DNA from 4 places in the Nocardia sp. NPDC088792 genome. Region 1 is predicted to be linked to each of the others. Evidence: riboswitches for the same ligand, from Rfam matches in the RefSeq annotation. Region 1 holds a riboswitch; each other region holds the start of a gene.
What was found. Region 1 has a riboswitch for cobalamin ahead of ACIP5Y_RS41165 (FecCD family ABC transporter permease). Riboswitches for the same ligand answer to the same signal wherever they lie in the genome.
Positions count from the first base shown of each region.

Region 1 (4,071 bases):
CCGCCCCGCTGCTGTCAGAAAGTTTCGTTGAGCGCCTTGATCGGCATCTCGAGCTCGCCCAGCAGATCCAGGTCGGCTTCGGCGGGCCGGCCCAGCGTGGTCAGGTAGTTGCCGACGATGACGGCATTGATGCCGCCGAGGATGCCCTGCTTGGCGCCGAGGTCGCCGAGCGTGATCTCGCGGCCGCCGGCGAAGCGCAGAATGGTGCGCGGCAACGCGAGCCGGAAGGCGGCGACGGCTCGCAGCGCGTCGGCCGCGGGCAGCACCTCGAGGTCACCGAACGGCGTGCCGGGGCGCGGGTTGAGGAAGTTCAGCGGCACCTCGTCGGGCTCCAGCGTGGCCAGGTCCGCGGCGAATTCCGCACGCTGCTCCAGGGTTTCGCCCATGCCGAGGATGCCGCCGCAGCAGACCTCCATACCGGCCTCGCGCACCATGCGCAGGGTTTCCCAGCGCTCGTCGTAGGTGTGCGTGGTGACCACGTTCGGGAAGTGCGAACGCGCGGTCTCGAGATTGTGGTTGTAGCGGTGCACGCCCATGGCGGCGAGCTGGTTCACCTGTTCCTGGTTCAGCATGCCGAGCGAGCAGGCGACCTGGATGTCGACCTCGTTGCGGATGGCCTCGACGCCGGCGGCGACCTGCGCCATCAGCCGCTCGTCCGGTCCGCGCACGGCGGCCACGATGCAGAATTCGGTGGCGCCGGTCTTGGCGGTCTGCTTGGCGGCCTCGACCAGCGACGGGATATCGAGCCACGCGGCGCGCACGGGGGACTGGAAAAGGCCGGACTGCGAACAGAAGTGGCAGTCCTCGGGGCAGCCGCCGGTCTTGAGCGAGATGATGCCCTCGACCTCGACCTCCGGTCCGCACCATTTCATGCGCACGTCGTGCGCGAGGCTCAGTAGTTCTTCGAGCCGGTCGTCGCCCAGGCGCAGTACCTCGAGGGTCTGGTCCTGGGTGAGTCCGACGCCGCGTTCGAGCACCTGCTCGCGGGCGATGGCGAGAATGTCGTCGCCGGCAGTGCTTCCGGCCTCGGTGGTGACGGCTGCCTGGGTCATGCCTACGAGTCCCTTCGTCCGGCCGGTCGGGCCGGGCATCGCAACGTGCCCGGCTCGTGTAGCCGAACAACTTGAACGGTGTTCAGGGTAGGCTAGCAGCCGGGAACGTGAGCCGGAACACGAGAGGGTCGGATTCTGCAGTGCAACTTCATCGCACGGACGTGGTCGACGGGGCCATCGCCATTCTCGACCAGTACGGGCTCGCCGACCTGACCATGCGGCGCCTGGCGAGCTCGCTGCATGTGCAGCCGGGCGCGCTGTACTGGCACTTCCCCAATAAGCAGGCCCTGCTCGGCGCGGTCGCCGACCGCATTCTCGCACCCATGGACGAACCGGTCGGTGCGGGCGAATGGTCCGGCCAGCTGACCGAATTGGCGCATCGGCTGCGCTCCTGCCTGCTCGCCTACCGCGACGGAGCCGAATTGGTCTCGGCCACTTACGCTTCCCGGCTGACCACCAGCAAGGGGCGGGAACGGCTGGCCAGCGCCGCCATTCGCGCGGGCATGACACGGGAGGAAGCCGATCTCGCGGCCTACACGCTGCTGTACTACGTACTCGGCCAGACCGTCGACGAGCAATCGCGCATCCAGATGGATTCCGCGGGCGCCCTCGCCGAGGAACACTCTCCTCTCTACGACACCACCGACGCCACCGCCCGCTTCGATTTCGGGCTGCAATTGTTCGTGAGCGGTGTGCGTCACCTGCTGGGCACCCGCATCCGTTGAGCAATACTTCCGGACGGTAGAGTCCGTCCCGTCATCCCCGGTGGGTGCGGGAATCCGGTGCAAACCCGGAACGGTCGCGCCACTGTGAGCAACCTTCGGGCTGCGAGTCAGACCTCCCCCACCGGACCGAACTCGGGAGAGGCCGCGATTTGCCCAGAGAGCTCCGTCGATGAGCCGTGCCCGGGCGGCGATCACGCTGCCGGTACTGGTGGCGCTATTGCTCGCCGCCATGATCGTGGCGACCGGATTCGGCGCCGAAACCATCCCGCTGCACGACGTACTGGACGTACTGCACCGGCGCGCAACCGGACTCGCACCCGCGAACCTCGGCGCCGACACCATCGTCTGGCAGCTCCGAGTGCCGCGCACCCTGCTGGCGGCGATCGTCGGGGCCGGGCTGGCGGTCGCGGGCGCGGCCATGCAGACCCTGGTGCGCAACCCACTGGCCGATCCCTATTTGCTGGGCGTCTCCTCCGGTGCGGGCGTCGGCGCGGCAGCCGTCATCACCACGGGAAGCTTTGCGGCAGCCGGACTCTGGGCACTGTCGGCGGGCGCGCTGGCCGGCGCTCTGGCCGCCGCGGCGGCGGTATTTCTGGTCGCGGTGGCCCAAGGCGGCCTCACCCCGCTGCGCCTGGTCCTGACCGGCACCGTCCTCGGCTCGGCCTTCAGCGCCCTGAGCAGCTACATCGTCTTCCGTAGCGGCGATCCCGCCGCCGCAAAATCGGTCCTCTTCTGGCTGCTCGGCAGCCTGGCAGGCGCCGACTGGACTCGAATCCTGCTCCCCGCCACCGTGGTAGCCGCCTGCACCCTCGTCCTACTGCTCTCCGCCAACTGGCTCGATGTGCTGAACCTGGGCGCGGACACCGCAGCCTCGGTCGGAGTGCCGGTGCGGCAGTTGCGGATCGCGCTCTTCATCCTGCTGGCGATCCTGGTGGGTGTCCTGGTCGCGGTCTCCGGCGGTATCGGCTTCGTCGGCCTCGTGGTGCCGCACGCGGCCCGCCTCATAGTTGGTCCGCGTCACCGCATCCTGCTCCCGGCCTCGGCCCTCTGCGGCGCCCTCTTCCTGGTCGTCGCCGACGCCGCCACCCGAGTCCTGGTCCGCCCCACCGAAATCCCCGTCGGCGTCCTCACCGGCCTGATCGGCGCCCCCGCCTTCCTCCTCCTCATGGGCCGGCGGACATATCGATTCGGTGCCGCATGACGAACGCGGAACGAGATCGCGCGCCCGGCCCACGCGACGCCGCCGGTGCGGCGAAGCCGACATGGCCGCGGCGCCGAGCGTCCCGAGCCGCCGATCGGCAGCGCGCCACCGCGCCATCCGATTCCGTTGCGGCGGTGGCAGGCACACGTGGCGGCGGATCTGTGGCGGTGCGGGGTCTGGCTTGCGCCGCCGGGCGGCGAGCCGTCGTTTCCGGCGTGGAGTTCGAGGTGGGCGCCGGGGAGATGGTCGGCATCGTCGGGCCCAACGGGGCAGGTAAGACGACGCTGCTGCGGACGATCGCGGGGCTCGTTGCGCCCGCGGCGGGCAATGTTCTTGTCGATGAGGTCGCGGTGCATCGGCTTTCGGTGCGGCGGCGAGCGCGGTTGCTCGCCATGGTGGCGCAGGATGAGCTGCCGCAGGCGGATCTGCTGGTGGGTGAGTTGGTTGCGATGGGGCGGACGCCTTATCTGCTGCCGTGGGGTACCGGGGGCGACGGGGACCGGATGGTGGTCGACGAGGCCTTGCGGGCGGTGGATCTCGCCGGGTTCGAGGGGCGGGCAGTGCATCGGCTTTCGGGTGGGGAGCGGCAGCGGGTCTTGCTGGCGCGGGCGCTGGTGCAGGAGACGCCGGTGCTGCTGCTGGATGAGCCGACCAATCATCTGGACATTACGCATCAGCTCGAATTGCTGGCGCTGGCACGGTCATTGGATCGGACGGTGATCATGAGCCTGCACGATCTGGCGCTCGCCGATCGGTACTGCGATCGGGTGCTGGTGTTGCACGACGGGCGGGCGCATCCGCTCGAAACGCCCGATATCGCTTTGCGTCCGGAGGTCCTCGACACCGTGTTCGGGGTGCGCGCCCTGCGTGTGCCGGATCCCGAGACCGGTTCCTCCCATCTGCTCATCACCGCGCGAAAGGCACAGTCTTGAGAACTGGCATGCTCCTGGGAAAGCTCTCCCTGATCCTGACCGTCACCGCCGTGGCGGGCACCCTGGCGGCCTGCGGGCAGTCGAAGACCGTCGCGGGCGACCTGACCGTGCGCAATTGCGGTGTGGACCAGCAATTCCCGTCACCCGCGAAACGCATGTTC
Region 1 is NZ_JBIVKC010000007.1:256,814-260,884, forward strand. Features, by position in the region: gene bioB (biotin synthase BioB) at 15-1,052, opposite strand; gene ACIP5Y_RS41160 (TetR/AcrR family transcriptional regulator C-terminal domain-containing protein) at 1,193-1,777, shown strand; cobalamin riboswitch at 1,779-1,914, shown strand; gene ACIP5Y_RS41165 (FecCD family ABC transporter permease) at 1,947-2,978, shown strand; gene ACIP5Y_RS41170 (ABC transporter ATP-binding protein) at 3,113-3,910, shown strand; gene ACIP5Y_RS41175 (ABC transporter substrate-binding protein) at 3,919-4,071, shown strand, end outside.

Region 2 (4,071 bases), on a different contig from region 1:
GCATGCGCGCGTCGTACTCGGCCCGGTCGATCCCGCCCTTGCGCAGTTCCGCGCGCGCCACCCGGATCCGGCCGGTCTGCGGGTAGGAGCCGATGGTGGTGGTCGGCAGCAACGGCAGGTGCAGCCGCTCCTGCTGCAGCACGCGACGCTCGTCGGCCGGAGCGCGGCGAATCGCGTCCGCGTCCAGCCCGGCCAGGCGATCCCGCACCGCCTGCACGTGCAGCCGCCGATCGGCCTTGCGGTCCAGCACGGCGGTGCGAGCGATGTCCAGGCCACCGGCCACGGCCTCCTCGCCCCGGTGCAGCGCGGTGGCCAGCAGCACGATCTCGGCGAGCTTCTCGTTGCCGAAGGCCAGCCAGCTGCGCAGCCGCGGCTCCAGATCCGTCTCCGGCTTCAGGCTGTACGGAACATGCAGCAGCGAGCAGGAACTCGACACCGCGACCGTCACCCCGGCATTCCGCAGATCGGTCAGCCGCGGCAGGGCGTGGTCCGGATCGACGCGCCAGATATTGTGGCCGTCCACGACACCGGCCACGATCAGCTTGTCCGTGATCGACCGCGCCGCAACCACATCCGCGTCACCGCCCGCGACCAGATCGACGGCGATGCCCTCGATCCCGGTCTCCGCCAGCACCGGCAGCGCCGCACCCAGCCGCCCGAAGTACGAGGCGACCAGAATGGCCGGCCGCGCCGACAGCTCGGCCAGCCGCCGGTATGCGGTGTGCACCACGGCCAGTTCGGTTTCGGACAGATCGGTGACCAGCGACGGCTCGTCGATCTGCACCCACTTCGCACCGGCCGCGGCGAGCAGACCGAGCAGTTGCTCGTAGAGCGGCAGTAGATCGGGCAGCCGGTCCAGCAGGTTGCTGCCGTCCACCGACTTGGCCAGCTCGAGGAAGGTGATCGGGCCGACGATCACCGGCCGGGCCGGAACCCCCAGCGCCAGTGCCTCTTCCAGCTCGGCGAGCGGCTTCTCCGGGTGCAGCGAGAACTCGGTCTCCGCCGAGAGTTCGGGCACCAGGTAGTGGTAGTTGGTGTCGAACCACTTGGTCATTTCCAGCGGCGCGACCTCGGCATTGCCGCGCGCGGCCGCGAAGTAGCGGTCCAGCTCGTCGGAGATACCGAGCACCCGCTCAGGCAATGCGCCCAGCAGCACGGCGGTATCGAGCACCTGGTCGTAATACGAAAACGTGCCGACCGGAACGGAATCCAGCCCGGCGTCCCGAACCTGCGTGAGCTGCGCAGTCCGCAGCTCCCGGGCGACCTCGTGCAGTCCGGCGGCGTCGAGGCGGCCCGCCCAGTACGCTTCGGTGGCGCGCTTGAGTTCGCGATTCGGTCCGATTCGCGGCAGCCCCAGCACGGTGGCGGTGAAAGTATTGTCAGGGTTCAACATCGATGAACTCCATGGTCAGCAGTCAGAGGGACGCCACCCATTTCGAAACGTACGCTGAACGAGCCCACACGCATGATCCGTGCCCGGTCCACTCGGCGTAACGCCCGATCCACGAGGCGACGACCGCCGGATACGGCGTATCCGGCACAACGGGCAGGTCTTCGGACTCATGGGCGCCGACCCGCTCCGGGCCGACCCCGGCGCACTCGACCGGGGCTGTTCCTACCAGCCGTCGCTTCCCAGGCAGTGCGCCCAGTGCTTTTCACGGCAGTCGTTCCCATTCACCGCTGCGGGACAGTCCCGGATTCCCACCGGGTTCCCTCTCACCACGCCGATGACGCGAACGTCATCGCCGGGCTTCGACACCATCGAGCGGATCAGGGGCTCCTCGACTCCGCCTCCGGCGAACCAGCTGCACCCGCAAATATAGCGAAGTTCGCACGGGTTCCGCACCGCTACCGGTCCGATCAGGGCGGAGGCGCGGTGGAACCGCGCGTATGCAACGTCACCGGGAGGACGATGTTCGGTGTGTCGATGGGACGGTCGTGCAGCGCGTCGAGCAACAGCGACGCCGCGCGATGGCCGATTTCCCGGCGATCCACGGCAATCGTGGTCAGCGCCGGGCACAGCGAGGCGGAAGTAGGGAGATCGTCGTGACCCACCACCGAAATATCCTGCGGAACACGCAGACCCGCGTCCGCCACGGCGAGATAGGCCATGTGGGCGATGTAATCGCTGTTGGCGATGAAGGCGGTCGGACGGTCCGGCGCGGGCACCGCCAGCGCCTCGGCGATGGCGGTCCGCGCGGCCCGGGCGGACAACTCGGTGGTCACCGTCAGGGCGGTGAAGCCGAGGTCCGCGCTCAGCTGCCGGAAACGTTCGAGCCGTTCGGGGTCCGGCGACTTGTCCGCCGGGGCGACGATCATGGCGAGGCGCCGGTGCCCCAGCTCCAGCAGATGGCGGACGGCGAGATCGACCGCGGTCTCCTGATCGGTGCGGACGCTCATGGTCGGGCCACCGGCGGTATCGAGCAGGACCAGCGGCCGATCGGTGACCGAAGACCATTCCCGCACCTGCGGACTCACCCCGATCGGCGCGATGGCCAGGCCGTCGATGGCGCGGTGCTGGAAGGCGTCCAGCAGCTGCGCTTCCCGGGCCGGGTCGTAGCGGGAGGAGCCCACCATCACGTCGTAGCCTGCGGCGGCGCAGGTTTCGTCGAAACCGTCGATCACGTCCAGGAAGTGCGGATTGCGCAGATTTCGGATGAGCAGCCCGAGTACCCGGGTTCGGTTGGTGCGCAAGGCGACCGCCGAAGCATTGGGCCGATAGCCGAGTTCTTCGGCACGTTCGAGGATGCGTTCCCGCAGCTGGTCACTCACACCGGGCCGCCCGGACAAAGCCAGACTGACGGCGGAGATGGAGACCCCGAGGGACGATGCGACATCCCGCTGCGTGATCGGTGCGCTACCGGTTGCCACGAAAAGACACCCTAGCGAACGGCCACTGAACGCGAGTGAGCAGACTCTGAACTCTTGGCGAGAACCCCTGACCCGAGCCCACTGCCAGTGCTAAAACGATTGAGTACTCAGTTCCATAAGGAAGGACCACAGTGGCCCGCGATGCCTTCTCGGCCCTCGACTCCACGCAACTGACACCGTTCCATCGCAAGGTGATGGTGCTGTCGGCCGCGGGAATGTTCCTCGACGGCTACGACATCACGGTGATCGCCGTGGCGCTGCCGACCGTCACCAAGCAATGGCACCTCTCCAGCTTCATGACCGGCGCGCTCTCCGCCTCCGCCGTCATCGGAATGTTCGTGGGCGCCTTGGTCTTCGGACGGCTCACCGACCGGCTCGGCCGCAAGAAGATGTACCTGGTCAACCTGATCGGATTCGTCGTCTTCGCACTCATCGCCGCCTTCGCGCAGAACGCGTGGGAACTGCTGGTGTGCCGCTTCCTGCTCGGACTCGCCCTCGGCGCCGACTACACCATCTCCACCTCACTGCTCGCCGAATACGCGCCCGCCAAACGCCGCGGCAGCCTGATGACCCGCCTCGGCGCCACCTGGTTCATCGGCGCCGCCAGCACCTACGTCTTCGCTCTGCTGCTCCTGCCGCTCGGCCACAACATGTGGCGGGTCATGCTGGTCCTCGGCGCGGTCTTCGCGCTCATCGTGCTGTGGATGCGGCGCACCATCCCCGAATCCCCGCGCTGGCTGGCCGCACAGGGCCGCGGCGAGGAAGCCAATGCCGTCCTCACCGGACTCGGCGACACCGGCATCGACCTCACCGGACCCGCCGCGCCCGAACACAATTCGCCGTGGCGCACCCTGCTCAGCATGCCGCTGCTGCGCATGACGTTCTTCTGCTGCGGCTTCTGGTTCATGTACACGCTGTCCTACTACGGCATCACGCTGTACACGCCCACCATCCTCAAGCAGGTCACCTCCAGCACCACCGGCACCTACGTCGGATCGCTGATCATCGCGCTCATCGGCGTGGCCGGCGCCGTCATCGGCGTCAATCTGGTCGACCGGGTCGGGCGGCGGCCGCTGCTGATCGTCGGCTTCATCGGCATGTTCCTCGCACTCACCGTGCTGGCGCTGTGGCAGAGCCCCGGGCTCGCCGGACTGGTGCTGCTGCTGGGGCTCGCCGTGCTGTTCGCCAACTCCGGGCCCG
Region 2 is NZ_JBIVKC010000001.1:1,393,129-1,397,199, forward strand. Features, by position in the region: gene metE (5-methyltetrahydropteroyltriglutamate--homocysteine S-methyltransferase) at 1-1,393, opposite strand, end outside; cobalamin riboswitch at 1,528-1,744, opposite strand; gene ACIP5Y_RS06830 (LacI family DNA-binding transcriptional regulator) at 1,861-2,871, opposite strand; gene ACIP5Y_RS06835 (MFS transporter) at 3,003-4,071, shown strand, end outside.
Region 2: another riboswitch for cobalamin. It lies ahead of metE (5-methyltetrahydropteroyltriglutamate--homocysteine S-methyltransferase); the one in region 1 lies ahead of ACIP5Y_RS41165 (FecCD family ABC transporter permease).

Region 3 (4,071 bases), on a different contig from region 1:
TCCAGGCCGCGGACCAATTGCGGGCCTGATAGTCGTCCGGGAGTGTGAGCCCGAGGTACACCATCCACGGGATGAGCGCGAGACAGCCGCCGACCATGAGCGCCAAACGCGCACGGCGGATCAAGTTCACCACTTCGGGCCGGGGCAGCCGCAATCGTGGCGTGTGCAGGCGCTGGATCAAGGCCCGCCGCTCATCCTCGGACATGGCCGCGATCTCGTCATCGCTCAACTCTGGAACGGCCACCCCTGCCTCCTTCGCCACGGTCACCGAAATCCACTGTGCCGGATCCCCGCCACGCCGCACCCGATCACCCCGCCCTCGGCGCGTCCCCCGCGCCGAGTTCGCGAGCGGGAAATGGTTGCGGCATCGTGCGAGTAGCCGCCACCATCAGTTCCCGGTGATCTTGAAACCTTATTCGGCGGGGACGATCCGGTAGCCGTCGGTGGTGGCGATGATGTCGGTGACTGCGCCACGTGGGCGGCCGCAGCGGCGGTCGCAGCCCGACCAGTGCTGGCGGCCGGCGGCGACGATCTCGTCCGCATCGAGGCCCTCGCGGGGGGATTGTGCTGTGCCGCCGGGGATTACCCGGCCGGACTCGACCGCTTCGGCGGCGTCGGCGCGGATGTCGGTGTGGGATTTCGCGCAGCCGGGCAGGCCCGCGCAGGCGCTGACCTGCAGCCAGGGGGAGGCGGCGTCGAAGAGGAGACCCATCGGGGCCAGTACGCGGACCACCTGTTCGGCGGTCCATTCGTCGAGGTCGGTGATGACGATGCTGCGCCACGGGGTGAGGTAGACGGGATGTTCGATGGCCGCGATGAATTCGGCGGTGCGGGCGGGCAGTGAGCCCAGGCGCACGCCCGCGCCCAATGCGACCTTGCCGTCGGCCTGGGTGAGCCAGCCGATCGGAATGTCGTGGCGTGCAGCGACTTCCACCGTGTCGGGGCTGCTCGTCAGTCCCGGGTGGGTGGCCAGTTGTTCGGTAAGTACGGCTCGGCCGTCGGGGATTTCGTGCACTCGCCATTGGCCGTCGCGCAGGGCGAGGAAGGCGTGGGCGGCGGCGAGCATGAGGTCGACGGCCTCGGCGGCGGGCACTCGCAGCCCGGTGTCCTTGCCCGCCAGCAGGAGCGAGAAGGTGCCGTCGTCCACGGCGTGGATGCCGATATCGCCGCCGAGGCCGCTGACATCGCCGCGCCCGTCGTCGAGGGTGAACAGCACCCTGCCGGGCAGTTCGGCGAGGCCGGGATGGTCGCGAAGTCCGGCGTCGAGGGCGGGTACCAGGGCGTGCACGTCGGCCCAGCCACCGACGCGTCCGGACAGTGGCGAGGCGATGATATTGCGCACCCGTTCGTGGGTGGCGCTGGGCAGCAGCCCGGCGGCGGTGAGCTTTTCCTCGAGGGCGGCGGCGTCACGCACCTGCCGCAATTGCACGTTACCGCGCGAGGTCAGTTCGATACTGCCGTCGGCCAATTCGACGGTGGCGTCGGCCAGCGCCTGTAACTGTCCCGGTGCGAGTCGCCCGCCGGGTACGCGGATGCGGGCCAGGGGCCCGTCGGCGGCTTGGTGCAGGCGCAGTACACCCGGGCAGGAATCGGCTTCGTTTCGCTCCATGACCAGCCCAGCCTACGACGAGCGTCGGTGCCCCTGCGCCGACGCCTGCCCGCGGGAGCTCAGGCGGAGCGACGCGGTTCGACCGGGCGCGAAGCGCCGCGCACCCGCGCATACGGCGGTGCGAGCTGCCAGCTGTCCTGCAGCAGATTCGGGGTGCGGTGATGGTCGACATGATCGCGGTGCACGGTGCTGCCCATCGACGCGAAGCCGAACAGCACGGCGGCCGCACAGATGATGCCCGCGATGAGGGCGTATCGGGCGTGGCCGCTACCCGCGGCCGTCAAAGTCATTGCCAGCATCGCGAAGGCAACCAGAGCGCAAAAGTACACTGACCAGGCGGCAAATCGGTTCCGCCGGACCCATGAAGGAGTATTCGGCATACCCCGAGCGTACGCCTGGGGTGACCGGCGTCACAGGCTTCTGAACTGCGCTTTCGCTCCCGTGGCAGGGGATATGGTCCGCAGCGCTCGGTGACCGGAATGGGACAGGGCCCCACGCGTCTGCGTGGGGCCCTGTTCGGATCTTGTTCGGTCGAGTGCGGCCCGCTCAGGTGTGGCGGGGCTCGATGTATTTGGGTGCGCCGCGGAGCCGGGCGTAGGGCGGGGTCTTTTCCCAGCAGTCGTTGAGGAGGTTGGGGACCAGGTGGTGCTCCACATGGTCGCGGCGGACGGTCGTCGTCATGATGGTGAGGCCCAAGAGGACGGTAGCGGCGCAGATGATGCCCGCGATCATGGCCCACTGGGTGTGGCCGCTGCCTGCTGCTGTCAATGTCATTGCCAGCGTCGCGAAGGCAACCAGTATGCAGAAGTACCCTGACCAGGCGGCGAAGCGATTCCGCCTGACCCATCCCGGAGTGCTAGGCATACGGGCAGCGTACGCCCGGACCGGTCGGTCGCACAGCGACGCGGACCAGCCTTTGCCGCACTGTGATCCGCTGAGCACGACCCGTCGTGGCCACTCCGCGGGGCGCACCGCAAGGACCGGGCAGCCCACGCGATAGCATCGGCGCGCTCGTCGAACGGAAGAAACCGGTGGAATTCCGGTGCGGTCGCGCCACTGTGACAGTCAGACCTTCCCGTCGAGCGCCGAACCGTGCTGGGCGCGTCACCCGAGGAAGGCCGAGACCCTGTGATCCTGCTGCTGTCCACCTCCGACACCGATCTGCTGAGCGCACGCGCCAGCGGGGCCGATTATCGGCTCGGCAATCCGGCGCGTTTGCTGCCGGACGATCTGCCGGGCCTGCTGGTAGGCGCCGACCTCATCGTCGTGCGCATCCTCGGCGGTAAGCGCGCCTGGGAGGAGGGACTGGAGACGCTGCGCGGCAGCGGGATTCCCGTGGTGGCGCTGGGCGGCGAGATCGCGCCGGACGCCGAGCTGATGGAATGCTCGACCGTGCCCGGCGGCGTCGCCGCCGACGCGCACAACTACCTGGCCGCGGGCGGACCCGGAAACCTGCTGCAGCTGCACAACTTCCTGTCCGATACGGTGCTGCTCACCGGGCACGGCTTCGAGCCGCCGGTGGAGATGCCGAGCTGGGGTGAGCTGGAGCGGGATTCGCGTCCGGTCCCGGCGGGCGCGCCGACCGTGGCGGTCGTCTACTACCGCGCCCAGCATCTGGCCGGCAACACCGGCTACATCGATGCACTGTGCGCGGCCATCGAGGACAAGGGCGCGCGGGCGCTGCCCGTGTACTGCGCCTCCCTGCGCACCGCCGAACCCGAACTGCTGGCCCGCCTCCGCGACGCCGACGCGCTCGTGGTGACCGTACTGGCGGCGGGCGGCACCAAGCCGGCCACCGCCTCCGCCGGCGGCGACGACGAGGCCTGGGACGTGGGCGCGCTCGCCGACCTGGATGTGCCGATCCTGCAGGGCCTCTGCCTCACCAGTGGTCGCGAGCAGTGGGCGGCCAATGACGATGGTCTGTCTCCGCTGGATGTGGCCACGCAGGTGGCGGTGCCGGAGTTCGACGGCCGCATCATCACGGTCCCGTTCTCGTTCAAGGAGTTCGACGCCGACGGCCTGTCCACCTACGTACCCGATCCCGAGCGGGCCGCACGGGTGGCGGGTATCGCGACCCGCTATGCCCGGCTGCGTCATATTCCGGCCGCGGACAAGAAGATCGCGATCGTGCTGTCGGCATACCCGACCAAGCATGCCCGCATCGGCAATGCGGTCGGACTGGACACCCCGGCCAGCGCCATCAAGCTGCTGACCGAGATGCGTTCGGCCGGTTACGATCTCGGCGCGGAGGGCGAGATCCCCGGCCTGGAGCAGGCCGACGGTGATGCGCTCATCCACGCCCTCATCGCGGCGGGCGGGCAGGATCCCGACTGGCTGACCGCGGAACAGCTGGAGGGCAACCCGATCCGCATCGGCGCCGACGCCTACACCGCCTGGTTCGAGACCCTGCCCGAGGATCTGCGTGCGGCGGTCGTCGAGGCGTGGGGTCCGCCGCCGGGGGA
Region 3 is NZ_JBIVKC010000003.1:374,181-378,251, forward strand. Features, by position in the region: gene ACIP5Y_RS19375 (hypothetical protein) at 1-244, opposite strand, end outside; gene cobG (precorrin-3B synthase) at 413-1,609, opposite strand; gene ACIP5Y_RS19385 (hypothetical protein) at 1,669-1,899, opposite strand; gene ACIP5Y_RS19390 (hypothetical protein) at 2,156-2,473, opposite strand; adenosylcobalamin-variant (AdoCbl-variant) riboswitch at 2,617-2,748, shown strand; gene cobN (cobaltochelatase subunit CobN) at 2,738-4,071, shown strand, end outside.
Region 3: another riboswitch for cobalamin. It lies ahead of cobN (cobaltochelatase subunit CobN); the one in region 1 lies ahead of ACIP5Y_RS41165 (FecCD family ABC transporter permease).

Region 4 (4,071 bases), on a different contig from region 1:
GGCGCCGATGAGTTCGGCATCCAGGTCCGGCGTCGCGGTGGCCTCGGGCGTCCGCTTCAGCTGCTGGGCCACCAGCATGACGAGAGCGCGTGGCGCCGCGAGGGTTTCCTCGGACGTGATCCCCAGTCCGGTGATGGCCGCGGTATTGAATGCGCCGAGCACAACGGCTTCCTCGGTGCGTCGGTCGTCGAGGGGGAGGACTTCGTTCAGGACGGCGCGGATGGCCGCGCGCGGCTCGGGATTCTCGCCCAGCGACGTCCAGCGCTGCAGGAAGCGCACCCCGGCAGCATCCATGACCGAGCGGTGGGTGGCGAGCAGGAACTCCTTCTTCGTGCCGAAGTAGTACTGCACCAGCCGAACCGAGATCCCGGCCTCGGCAGCCACCGACTGGAAGGTGACGGCCTCCAGCCCACCGCCGACGATGACGCGGCGCACGGCCGCGGTGATCTCGCGTCGCCGCACTTCGTGGTCGACCAGCTTCGGCACGGGTGTTGCCGCCTTTCCCTTCGGTTCGCGAACGCTTCAGCGTAGATGGTACGTGCGTACCGCATACGTGATATGTTCGTACCGCGATAAGTGATACGGGCATACCGTAAAAACTGATGAAGGGGAGGCCCATGCCGAAGATCGGGCGATTCACCAGTGACCAAGCGAAGGAAACCTTCCTGCGTCGTTACGACGGCGCGGCCGCGGAATGGCCGATCCCGTCGACTCGGACCGTTGTCGAAACCTCCTACGGGACAACACCGGTGCGCAAATCGGGAACGGGGGAGGGCACGCCGATCGTGCTGCTGCCGGGTATGCCCGGCAATGGCCAGATCTGGCTGCGATTCATCGCAGACCTGGCCCGCGACCGCGTGGTCTACACACCGGATGTCATGGGCTGGCCGGGGCGCTGCGAGCAGACGGCACCGCTGCGTGACGGGCTGGATGTGGCGAAATGGCTGGTCGAAGTGCTGGATGGGCTCGGCCTCGAGCGTGTCCATCTGGCCGGAAACTCGGTCGGCTCCTGGATCTCCATCATGACCGCGGCCACGTATCCGGAGCGGCTGGCGAGCCTGACCATGTTCGAGCCGGGCGGAGGCACTTTCGCCAAACCGCGGTGGAGCCTACTGATCAAGTTCCTGGCCGCGGGTCTCCGGCCCACTCCGGACCGGATGCGGAAGTTCAACAAGTGGCTGAACCCCAGTATCGAACTCAGCGACGAGGAGTTCGAAATGGTCATGGCGTGCTTGAAGTTCCGGCCGGGCATGCCGTGGGAGAAGCCGCTCACCGACGAACAACTGGCCACCATCACCGCGCCGATGCTGGTGCTCTTCGGCGCCGAAACCGTGGCCAATGACCTCGCGGTGGTGCCGGACAAGATCCGGAAGCACATTCCGGCCGTGGATATCGAGATCTACCCGGGCATCGGACACGATGTGCTGTGGGCGAATCCGGATCAGGTGATTCCGCGCTTCCTGAACTTCATTGCCGCCCATGACCAGGTTCTGGCCTGACTCATTCGGTCAGTGCGTGCGCGGTGGAACGCAGCGTCCAAGCGGGCTGCCGGTGATGCAGCGTCGTCGCAGTCAACGGTGGAATATCGATGCGCCAGAACGATTCCGCGGGAGCCTGCAAGGTGCACAGAATCGCCGCACGCACGATCGCTGGATGGGTGATTGCGATGACGCGGTCACCCTGACCCGCTACACCGTTGAGCCACAAGCTCACTCGTTCGATGAGATCGGTGATGGCCTCGCCGCCGTGCCCGCGGAAGCCCGGATCGGTGAGCCAGGCCATCAGCTGATCGGGTGCGATGGCATCCATCGACCGCCCCGCCCAGCTGCCACAATCCAAGTCGCGCAAGGCTTCCTCGGCGGTGCCGGAGAGCCCGAGCGCGTCGGCGGTCTGCGCGGTGCGGGCCTCCGGCGCGTAGCACACGCCGGCAGCCTCGCCGGACAGTCCGCCCGACGTCTCGACCGACCGCAACCCCAGCGGGTTCAGCGGTTCATCGGCCGGGAAGCGGGCGGCCTGCACGGCATCGGTGAACGCATGCGTCACCAGGGTGAGGCGGGTGACCGCGCTCATGCCGCCGCGGTGGACTGTTCCGGGGCGGTGACGGCGCGCTCACCGAGCAATCGTGGTGCGAGCCAGGCGAACCCGACGCCGATGACGGCCCAGAGAATCGCCTGCGCGATGAAGGAGTACAGCCGGAAGTGGAACAGATCGTCCGCCGGGAAGCCCGGGTAGACGATGGTCCCCGCCGCATCCTTCAGCGGCTGCGGCGTTTCCGTGTCGAAGTCGCCGAACGACTTGTTCGCCGACAGATGTCCGAGCGACGGTAGCACCAGCATCACAATGCTCATGACCACCACGAAGGACAGGCCCGAAGCGATGGTCGCGGTCCAATTGCCCAGTCGCGCGGCCAGTCTGCGGCCCAGCCAGATGGCCGCGAACAGCGCCACCGTGCTGATCACGATCATGAGCACGTACAGCCCGGTGCGTTCCTTGATGGTGTCCGGATGCCCGATCGACGGCGGGTTGGCCGGGTACTTCAGGAACGGCACCGCATAGAACGCCAGGAACATGCCGCCCGACACCAGCAGCGCGAGATTGCGCGGGGTGGTCCTGCCCGAGCGGGTCATGGCCAGGTAGTAGACGACCGCGAACAGCGCGCCCATGGCCATGCCGAACACGATCACACCGAACCCGAGACCGATGTTCTGCTGCTGGCCGCGGGTGAAGATGTCGGGTCCCATATCGGGCATGGGCAGCCCGGCGGCCTTGTCCAGCGCCATCTGGGCGTCGTCGCGGCCGGATTCGTAGTCGATGGCCCGATCGATGATGGGCTCGGCCATGATCCGGGCGAAGATGAACGCGAAGAGTCCGCCGAGCGCGCCCAGCAGGACGCCCCGGCCGATGATCCGTTTTTCCATTGTGGGTACTCGATTCCCGTGACTAGTGGCAGGGGAATCCGAGGAAATGCCGTCCGTCATGGACGAACTCGTGCACGTGCATATCACTGCCGAACACCGAGACGGCGCCCTGATCGATGCCGATGAAGTAGATGGCGAGCAGTGCCAGCACAGTGGTGCCGATCAACCACATGGCCGTGGTCGGCAGGGACAGCGCGCCCGCGCCGAGGCCGGAACGAGGAACGTAGGAAGTGGCCACGAGAACTCCTTGCTTTCAGGGGATTTCGCGTCCCCAGAGCCGGTATCAACACGGCGGCCCGGTGTCTGACTCACATCCACGCGGATGCTCACAGTGGCGCGACCGTTCCGGAATTACACCGGATTCCAACGAATCGCCGATCACATGACGATACGAAACAGCTGACCACCAGGTCAAACGATCATCCAACAGGTGGGAAACGGGCAACGACCCGCCGGTCAGGCCGAGGCCGGATCCTCGACCGAATCGATATGGCCGTCCGGTCGCACCACCACAACGGCGTCCGGCGACGACCCACAGGCGGCAGCGAGCTCGCGCGGCAATCGTGATGCGGCGAGCGCGGCAGGCCGCACGCCGACCAGGTCGAGAGTCGAGTTGCCGTCGGCCGACCAGGCATGCGGCAGCCGCGCACCCACTGCGAACGACGGCCGGTAACCATCGGGCGTGAGCGGCGGCGTGGCGGCATAGTTCGCACTGAGCAGGAGCTGATCGTCGATCCGGTAGTCCCGCCGGGCATTGTCGCTCGCGATATCGATGACCTGCCGCGCGAGCGGCCGGCGCTCGGATTCGTAGCTGTCGAGCAGTGATTCGCCCGCCCGGCCGCTCAGTACGGCGGCCAGTTTCCACGCCAGATTGTCGGCATCACCGATCCCGACATTCATGCCGTGCCCACCGGTCGGCGGCACGGTATGCGCCGCATCCCCGGCCAGCAGCACCCGGCCGCGGCGGTAGGCGTCCGCGAGTTGCGCGTCCATCCGCCAGGTGAGGGTGTCGTGCACGGTGACCTCGAGCTCGGCGATCCCGGCACCGGACCGGATGAGCTGTACCGCATCGAGTTCCGCGGCCCGGTCCCCGGACCCCAGCGGATGTTGATAAATCCACCACCGGTCATTGTCGACGGCCATGAATCCGCCG
Region 4 is NZ_JBIVKC010000002.1:690,721-694,791, reverse strand. Features, by position in the region: gene ACIP5Y_RS12455 (TetR/AcrR family transcriptional regulator) at 1-486, opposite strand, end outside; gene ACIP5Y_RS12450 (alpha/beta fold hydrolase) at 618-1,499, shown strand; gene ACIP5Y_RS12445 (histidine phosphatase family protein) at 1,501-2,070, opposite strand; gene ACIP5Y_RS12440 (CbtA family protein) at 2,067-2,918, opposite strand; gene ACIP5Y_RS12435 (CbtB-domain containing protein) at 2,941-3,090, opposite strand; cobalamin riboswitch at 3,195-3,333, opposite strand; gene ACIP5Y_RS12430 (FAD-dependent monooxygenase) at 3,375-4,071, opposite strand, start outside.
Region 4: another riboswitch for cobalamin. It lies ahead of ACIP5Y_RS12435 (CbtB-domain containing protein); the one in region 1 lies ahead of ACIP5Y_RS41165 (FecCD family ABC transporter permease).